4 regions of the Serratia entomophila genome follow, and region 4 is predicted to be linked to each of the others. Evidence: predicted binding sites of a transcription regulator. Region 4 holds the regulator's gene; each other region holds the start of a gene.
The links. The regulator CRP, encoded in region 4, controls carbon source genes, mostly activating them, when cyclic AMP is high. The targets are predictions, from matches to a motif close to ATGTGANNNNNNTCACAT.
Positions count from the first base shown of each region.

Region 1: the regulator CRP is predicted to act here: its motif matches at 1,293-1,310, upstream of idnO (gluconate 5-dehydrogenase).
Region 2: the regulator CRP is predicted to act here: its motif matches at 1,088-1,105, upstream of glpT (glycerol-3-phosphate transporter).
Region 3: the regulator CRP is predicted to act here: its motif matches at 1,201-1,218, upstream of yrbN (protein YrbN).

Region 1 covers NZ_CP082787.1:3,420,429-3,422,632, forward strand. The annotation lists gene idnD (L-idonate 5-dehydrogenase) at 1-437, opposite strand, end outside; gene idnO (gluconate 5-dehydrogenase) at 461-1,225, opposite strand; gene KHA73_RS16570 (LacI family DNA-binding transcriptional regulator) at 1,489-2,204, shown strand, end outside.
Region 2 covers NZ_CP082787.1:4,656,002-4,658,205, forward strand. The annotation lists gene glpA (anaerobic glycerol-3-phosphate dehydrogenase subunit A) at 1-969, opposite strand, end outside; gene glpT (glycerol-3-phosphate transporter) at 1,334-2,204, shown strand, end outside.
Region 3 covers NZ_CP082787.1:411,473-413,676, reverse strand. The annotation lists gene KHA73_RS01920 (DEAD/DEAH family ATP-dependent RNA helicase) at 1-1,124, opposite strand, end outside; gene yrbN (protein YrbN) at 1,114-1,188, opposite strand; gene nlpI (lipoprotein NlpI) at 1,436-2,204, opposite strand, start outside.
Region 4 covers NZ_CP082787.1:199,627-201,830, forward strand. The annotation lists gene KHA73_RS00825 (YccS/YhfK family putative transporter) at 1-1,006, opposite strand, end outside; gene crp (cAMP-activated global transcriptional regulator CRP) at 1,058-1,690, opposite strand; gene KHA73_RS00835 (OsmC family protein) at 2,071-2,204, shown strand, end outside.

The DNA.
Region 1 (2,204 bases), 1.8 Mb from region 4:
TCGTCGCGATCGGCCTCGAAGGAGATGCATTGCGCGCTGTCGACAATCTTGTACTGGGTAAAGGCACCGTCGACATGCGGGAAATACATCGCGCTGCCGAAAAAACGCATCCCGGTGCACTGATTTTGCTGCTGCGCCAGGCAATATTTACACTCGCCGCAGGGTTTGCTGGGGTTGAGCGCGACCTTCTGCCCCGGCGTCAGCCGCGGAGAATCGCTGGCGACCACCTCGCCGATCGCTTCGTGCCCCAGCACCATCGGCTGCCGCACCTGAAAATTGCCGACCTTGCCTTCCTGATAGTAATGCAGGTCCGAGCCGCAGATGCCGCCGCGGCTGATTTTCACCAGCGTGCCCTGCCCCTGGTACTCCACCTCCTGCGCCACCACCGCCACGTCATATTTGCCGTTGATCACGCAGGACTGGGTTTGAATTTTCATCTCGGTTCTCCCAAGCGGGCGTGTTATACCGCCGCAGACATGCCGCCATCGACAAACAGCAGGTGGCCGTTAACGAAATCGGAGGCTTTGGAAGACAGGAATACCGCCGCGCCGATCAACTCCTGCGGATCGCCCCAGCGCGCCGCCGGGGTGCGCTTGGTCAGCCAGGCGGTGAACTCCTGATTGTCGGCCAGCGCCTGGGTCATTTCCGTTTTGAAATACCCGGGCGCGATGCCGTTAACCTGGATGTTATAGCGCGCCAACTCTACGCACATGCCGCGCGTCAGCATTTTCACCGCCCCCTTCGAAGCGGCGTAAGGGGTGATGGTGTCGCGCCCCAGCTCGCTTTGCATCGAACCGATGTTGACTATCTTGCCGCTCTGGCGCCGAACCATATGCCGCGCTACGGCCTGCGACACCATAAATACCGCCTTCTGGTTAACGGCGATAATGTCGTCCCAGTCTTTTTCCGGGAACTCGGTAAAAGGATGGCGCCGCTGAATACCGGCATTGTTGATCAGTACGTCGATCGCGCCGATCTGCTCTTCAACGCGTTCGATGGCGGCGTGGATCGCCTGCGTATCGGTCACGTCGAAGGCCGCCGCGTCGGCGTTGAACCCCTCGCTGCGCAGGCTATCGACCGCGCGCAGCGCGTTATCTTCGGTAGTGGCGTTCACCAAAATATGCGCGCCGTACTGCGCCAGACCGCGCGCCAGCAAGAAACCGATACCGCGCGAGGCGCCGGTTATCAGTATTTTTTTATTATCCAGCGAAAACAAATTGTTCATAACCTTCCCCGGCAATCTCATTCTGAATAGGATCAGCGCCTATCTCACCGGATTGTTACCGGTAAAAACGTGAGGAAGATCACTTAAAATCATGTTACTAAACCCTGTTACCCCTAACGTGAAGCCGCGCAGTCAATCCTGCCGGAAAACTCCAATACCTTATTGAATTATATGATTTTTATAGTTACCCATGGCGATTGTTATCACCAGATCGATTTGTTAACATGGCCTATTCGCCATTGCCATGCCCGTTAAGGCGCCAAATGAAAAACCAACGCGTTACGCTGCAGGATATTGCGCTGCTCGCCGGCGTAACCAAAATGACGGTCAGCCGCTATCTGCGAACGCCGGAAAAAGTGGCGGCCGAGACCGCCGCGCGCATTGCCCAGGTGATGCAAGAAGTGAACTTCACCGACGGCGATGACGCGCGCGCCAGCCAAAAACCGCGCATCGGCGTGCTGATCCCTTCCTTCAACAATCAGATTTTCGCCGATCTGCTGGCGGGCATCGAGTCCATTGCGCTGGCGCAAGGCTACCAAACGCTGGTGGTGAACTACGACTACAGCCAACAACGCGAAGAAGAACACATCGTCCAACTGTTGGCCTACCCGATCGCCGGTTTGATCCTCACCGATTCGGCGCATACTTTGCGGGCGGAAAAATTCCTCGCCGCGGCGAAGATCCCCGTAGCGCAGGTGATGGATTTGGACGGGCCGCCGGGCCGCATTGCGGTGGGCTTCGACAACTATCAGGCGGGTTACGACATGACCGAAGCGCTGCTCGCCAGCGGCAAGCGGCAGGTGGTCTACTTCGGCGCGATGTCGGACGCGCGCGACAACAAGCGCTATCAGGGCTATTGCCGGGCCATGGAGAATCAGGGGCTGACGCCGCGGCAGATTACGCCGCACCGGGTATCTTCGGTCTCGGTCGGCGCCGACATGCTGGCAATGGCGCGCCGGCTTTACCCTGAACTGGACGG
Region 2 (2,204 bases), 540 kb from region 4:
GTCGTCGCTGGCCACCAGCGGGCGCACGCCGGCATAGGCGCGCAGTATGCGGGTCTGCGCCAGTTCGGGCGCCAGCAGCGCGCCCTCGCGGATCAGGATGTCCACCTCCTGCGGCGTCACCTGCATGTTGTCGATCTGGTCGTAGTCGATATGGGTGGAGGTGGTGCCAATCAGCGAGATGGTATCGCCCGGCACCAGAATGTCGGCGTCCGCCGGCTTGCGGCAGCGGTTGATCACCCGGTTATTGATGCGGTGGCCGAGGATCAGCAGCGCGCCCTTGGCCGGGAACATGCGCACCCGCAGGTCGGCGTACTCGGCAATCTGCTGGCCCCAAATGCCCGCGGCGTTGACCACCGCGGCGGCGTGCAAATCGTATCGTCTCTGGCTTTGATGGTCGAAAACGCGCACGCCGGTCACGCGATCGCCCGTGCGCAACAAACCCACCACCTGATGGTAGGTGAGGATCCGCGCGCCGTGCTCACGGGCGTCCAGCATATTGGCGGCGGTGAGGCGGAACGGATCGACGGTGCCGTCCGGCACCCGCACCGCGCCAATCATCGCCGGATTGGCCGCCGGTTCCAGGCGCAGGGCCAGCTGCGGGTCGATCGCCTCGGCGCCGATGCCCGCCGCGCGGCAGGCGGCGACAAACTGCTGCTGATAGTCCAGCGAATCCTGCGGCAGGGTGATGAACAGCCCGTCGGTCGCTTCGATGCAATGGTGGGCAATGCGTTTCAGAATGCGGTTTTCTTCAATGCATTCACGCGCCGACTCGCCGTCGGTAACCGCATAGCGCGCGCCGCTGTGCAGCAGGCCATGGTTGCGGCCGGTGGCACCGGTGGCGATATCGTGGCGCTCCAGCAGGATGCAGCGCAGCCCTCGCCGGGCGCAATCGCGGGCGATGCCTGCGCCGGTGGCGCCGCCGCCAATGATGATCACATCCGTTTCGTCGTCCGCTGAAAGACTGCTCATAACGCTCCCCCTGGATCCGTGGTTATGCCCCTATTGGGCCACGCTTATTGGGGTTTTTGTTTGATAAGGAACAATAACGAACCTAAAACGAAAGAAAAATGTCCACAAAAAACCATGTATGTGATCATAATCACGATTTTTGGGCCTTTTTCTATTTCATAACGTTAACGAATCGCTCAAAATCCGCGTTAGTTTCATAAAAGTGTAACATTTGCGCCATTCATCACAGCGACACCAGGCGTATTTGACTAGGATGGCGCTCGTTATGGAACAAAAAAACACCACATTCGATATCCGCTCAATCATCAAATGAACGTAAAAGGTCATATTGATGTGATAACAGATAAAGCCATCGGAGGCGCTCATGTTGAGTATTTTTAAGCCGGCAGCACACATTTCCCGTGTGCCGGTCGACAAAGTCGACCCGCTCTACCGTAAATTGCGCTGGCAAATTTTTATGGGGATCTTCTTCGGTTACGCCGCCTACTATCTGGTGCGTAAGAACTTCACCCTGGCGATGCCGTACCTGATCGAGCAGGGCTTCAGCCGCGGCGACCTCGGTTTCGCGCTGTCGGGCATTTCCATCGCCTACGGTTTTTCCAAATTCATCATGGGGTCGGTCTCCGACCGCTCCAACCCGCGGGTATTCCTGCCCGCCGGCCTGATCCTGGCCGCGGCGGTGATGCTGTTCATGGGCTTCGTGCCGTGGGCCACCTCCAGCATCGCGGTGATGTTCGTGCTGCTGTTCCTGTGCGGCTGGTTCCAGGGCATGGGTTGGCCGCCGTGCGGCCGTACCATGGTGCACTGGTGGTCGCAGAAAGAGCGCGGCAGCATCGTTTCGGTGTGGAACTGCGCCCACAACGTGGGTGGCGGCCTGCCGCCGCTGCTGTTCCTGCTGGGCATGGCCTGGTTCAACGACTGGCACGCGGCGCTGTACATGCCGGCCTTCGGCGCCATTCTGGTCGCCCTGATCGCCTTCGGCCTGATGCGCGACACCCCGCAGTCCTGCGGCCTGCCGCCGATTGAAGAGTACAAGAACGACTATCCGGACGATTACAGCGAGAAAGCCGAAGAAGAGCTGACCGCCAAGCAGATCTTCATGCAGTACATTCTGCCGAACAAACTGCTGTGGTACATCGCGGTCGCCAACGTGTTCGTTTACCTGCTGCGCTACGGCATCCTCGACTGGTCGCCGACTTACCTGAAAGAAGTGAAGCACTTCGCGCTGGACAAGT
Region 3 (2,204 bases), 210 kb from region 4:
GGCAGCTCAACTTCTGGAATGGTCAGCTTCATGGTGCGTTCGATGTTGCGCAGCAGGCGGCGTTCGCGGTTTTCCACGAACAGCAGCGCGCGGCCGGCACGACCGGCACGACCGGTACGGCCGATGCGGTGAACGTAAGACTCGGAATCCATCGGGATGTCGTAGTTCACAACCAGGCTGATGCGCTCAACGTCCAGACCACGGGCCGCAACGTCGGTGGCGATCAGGATGTCCAGACGACCGTCTTTCAGACGCTCCAGGGTTTGCTCACGCAGCGCCTGGTTCATGTCGCCGTTCAGCGCGGCGCTGCTGTAACCGCTGCGCTCCAGCGCTTCGGCCACTTCCAGGGTCGCGTTTTTGGTGCGCACGAAGATGATCGCCGCGTCAAAATCTTCCGCTTCCAGGAAACGCACCAGCGCTTCGTTCTTACGCATGCCTTGCGCAGTCCAGTAGCTCTGGCTGATGTCTGGGCGGGTAGTGATGCTGGATTGAATGCGCACTTCCTGCGGCTCTTTCATAAAGCGGCGGGTAATGCGGCGAATAGCTTCCGGCATGGTGGCGGAGAACAGCGCGGTCTGATGTTCAGCCGGGATCTCAGCCATGATGGTTTCTACGTCTTCGATAAAGCCCATACGCAGCATTTCGTCGGCTTCATCCAGCACCAGGCCGCTCAGGTTAGAGAGGTTCAGGGTGCCGCGTTTCAGGTGGTCCAGCAGACGGCCTGGGGTACCTACCACGATTTGTGGGCCCTGACGCAGGGCGCGCAGCTGCACGTCATAACGCTGGCCGCCGTACAGGGCCACAACGTTTACGCCATGCATGTGTTTGGAGAAATCGGTCATTGCTTCGGCAACCTGAACCGCCAGTTCGCGGGTTGGCGCCAGCACCAGGATCTGAGGTGCTTTCAGGTCTGCCTGCAGGTTATGCAGCAGCGGCAGCGAGAACGCTGCGGTTTTACCACTACCGGTCTGCGCCATGCCCAGCACGTCGCGGCCGTTCAACAGGTGAGGAATACACTCAGCCTGGATCGGTGATGGTTTTTCATAGCCCAGATCGGTCAGGGCGGAAATGATCGGAGCAGACAGCCCCAGGTCAGCAAAAGAGGTTTCAAACTCAGTAGTCATGTACACGTGCCTCATTAATAATGGCAGCCAGTCTACATAACTCGTCGAGAAAATTTTCAGTCATTTTCATTGAAAAGTGTGAACCGGCTCAAATTAGATTATAAAACGAACAAAAAAGCCCTCGCCCGTGAAGGCGATAACTTTGGCTATAAAACCAATGTCGATCAGGCTGATTACCCTTCATCTTTCAAGCTGCCGCTGCGTTGGCTGCTCTCCCTCACCCTCGTCACTTAGTGAACTAAGCTCCCAGGGATTCGTTCGATTGCCGCCTTGCCGCAACTTGAAATCTATTGGGTAGAGGTGTTCGTCAGCTATTGCTGGTCCGATTCCGATAGGTCGTCTTGTTCTTGGCCCAAAAGCGCCAATTCCAACAATGCATAGCGGTGCTCAACGAAGTTATGAACGTTGTTAGCAACCGTCAGTTTGAACAGCGCCGAAGCGGTGTCCTTGTCCCCCAGACTCAGGTAGTGTTTACCTAAATAGAAGTCAGTTTCACTGAGATGCTCAGCGAGCGAAGTGTTATCCGTTGCATCTGCCTTGAGGCGTTCCATCAGCGTTTTTTCGCTAATGTTGCCCAGGTAGAATTCGACAATATTCCATCCCCATTGCCCTCTGTTCGCTTTGTCATAACGCTGCTTGAGCGCTACGTCAGCCTTCTTGGGATCGATTTCTCGCTCCACAAGATACAGCCACAACGAACGGAAGGGATCGTTTGGGTCGTCTTGATAAAACGCCTGCAGATCATCCTGCGCCAACGGGAAGCGGCCGCCATAATACAATGCGATGCCCCGGTTTAAACGCGCGTAATTGTAAGTTGGATCAAGCTCTAGTACAGAATCAAACGCTTCATAGGCAGCATCAAAATTGCCTGCCTGCGTTAAGTAAATGCCCAGGTAGTTGAAAACTTCCGGCATATCAGGACGTATCGCCAGCGCTTGCGAGAAATCATTGCGCGCCAGTGCACGTAGCCCGAGGCTATCATACAGCACACCGCGCTCATATAAAAGCTGCGCACGCTCATCGTCCGTCAGTGCCCGGCTGGCAAGTATTTGTTCCATGCGCGCCAGGATCACTTCCTGC
Region 4 (2,204 bases):
GGTACAGCGGATGCTGGGTGCGCAGCAGGCGGGCGATGCGGCTGAAGTGGTAATAGCAGAATTGGCCGACCGGATTGTCGGCATGCTGCGCCGCCACCTTCTCCAGCGCCGCCAGCTCGTGCGCCATATTGAAGCGTTGCGAATGCTGGTGATAGAGGATGTCGCGCGCCACCACGCGCAGCCGCCCGGCAATCACCTGCGCGTTGCGGCGGATAATCGCTTCGGCCTGGCTTTGCTCCACCAGCTTTTGCACTTCTTCCGGCTGATGCAGGCTGACGGTGATATGTTCCTGCAGGTCGAGCGCCACCTGAAAGGCGCGCTGCAGGCGCTTCTGCTCAAGGTTGTCGGCGTGCGGCAGGAAGTTGAGTTGCTGATACAGCAGGCCGATCAGATCCATCACTTTCTGTTGGCGCGCCAGCAGCGGCGGCAGCGCGGTCTGCGGGTCGGTGTGCTGGGTTAGCAGCGAATACTTGGCCTCAAAGTAGTCCGCCAATTCCAGGTACAGCTGATTCAGCGATTCGCGCATCGGCTGTTCCTTCCACAGTGTGAACCAGAACCAGGTGAACAGGCCGTACCAGGCGGTGCCGACGGCGTACAGCAACGGCGCCTGCCAGATAGGCAGGGTGCCGGCCATGCTGAGGGAGAAGATAGCGGCGATCAGCGCCGCAGGCAGCAGCCGGGCGTGCAGCGGGCTGATTTCGCCACTGACGCCGAGCAACAGCGCCAGGCCGAGCATCAGCGCCGGCAGCGGCACCTGCCACAGCAGCGCCTGTTGCAGCAGCAGGCTGCTGAAGGCGAACAGCGAGCCGCCGACGATCAGCCGTTTAAAAAAGCGTTTGTGAGGCGTGTCCAGCCCGGCGATGTTGCAGCAGGCGGGAACCAGTGAAAACAGCAGGCCAAGCTGCAGCTGGCCGATCGCCAGACCAAACAGTACCGGCAGGCACAACACCAGCGTTTGCCGCAGTGCGTAATTGACTTCCGGGTGGTAGATCAGGCGGCGCCACATGGCAGGCAGAGGATAAAAAAACGGCGCATTGCTGCGCCGTTTTTTTAGTGATTAGCGGGTGCCGTAGACGACAATGGTTTTGCCGTGGGCGGAAATCAGGTTTTGATCTTCCAGCATTTTTAGAATACGGCCAACGGTTTCACGCGAGCAGCCGACGATCTGGCCGATTTCCTGGCGGGTGATCTTGATCTGCATGCCGTCCGGGTGGGTCATGGCATCAGGCTGTTTCGCCAGGTTCAGCAGGGTTTGCGCAATGCGGCCGGTAACGTCCAGGAAGGCGAGGTTGCCCACTTTCTCGGAGGTGACCTGCAGGCGGTTCGCCATCTGGGCGGACAGGCGCATCAGGATGTCCGGGTTGACCTGGATCAGCTGACGGAATTTCTTATAGGAAATTTCAGCCACTTCGCAGGCGGTTTTCGCCCGAACCCAGGCGCTGCGCTCCTGGCCTTCTTCAAACAATCCGAGCTCGCCGATGAAGTCCCCCTGGTTCAGGTAGGACAGGATCATCTCTTTACCTTCTTCATCCTTGATCAGCACCGCGACGGAGCCTTTCACGATGTAGTAAAGCGTTTCGGCCTTTTCACCTTGGTGAATCAGCGTACTCTTCGATGGATATTTGTGGATATGGCAATGAGACAGGAACCATTCGAGAGTAGGGTCTGTTTGCGGTTTGCCGAGAACCATTCGCTGTTATCCTCTGTTGTTATCGCTGCCTTGTGTCACAGGGGTCAGAGTTCCCTGTAAAACGTGCCTGTAGCCGCTGTTTGAGCGAGGGCTATCGGCAGGTTTTGAGGCGTGTCATAAATATACGCTGTCGCTCTAGCATATTAACTTGCCGGGAGAGCTGCAAGCTACATTCTGTTAACATACCGGTAAAGGAGCCTTTCCCTGGGCGTTTCCCTGAAATCAATGTCCCGGAAAGATTTATTGCGGCTCTGTTTGTAGCACAGAGTAAGGCGGGTGTCTTGTGTTGTCTCGCTTCAGCATGATTAGCATCAGGTTCCGTTGCCTGTTTCTATGCGAAAGCGTACTCTGATTTTAAGAAATCAACCGGAGTGAGCAGAATGCAGGCAAGAGTTAAATGGGTGGAAGGGTTAACGTTTCTGGGTGAATCGGCTTCCGGCCATCAGGTGCTGATGGATGGCAACGCCGGCGATAAGGCGCCGAGCCCGATGGAAATGGTGCTGATGTCGGTGGG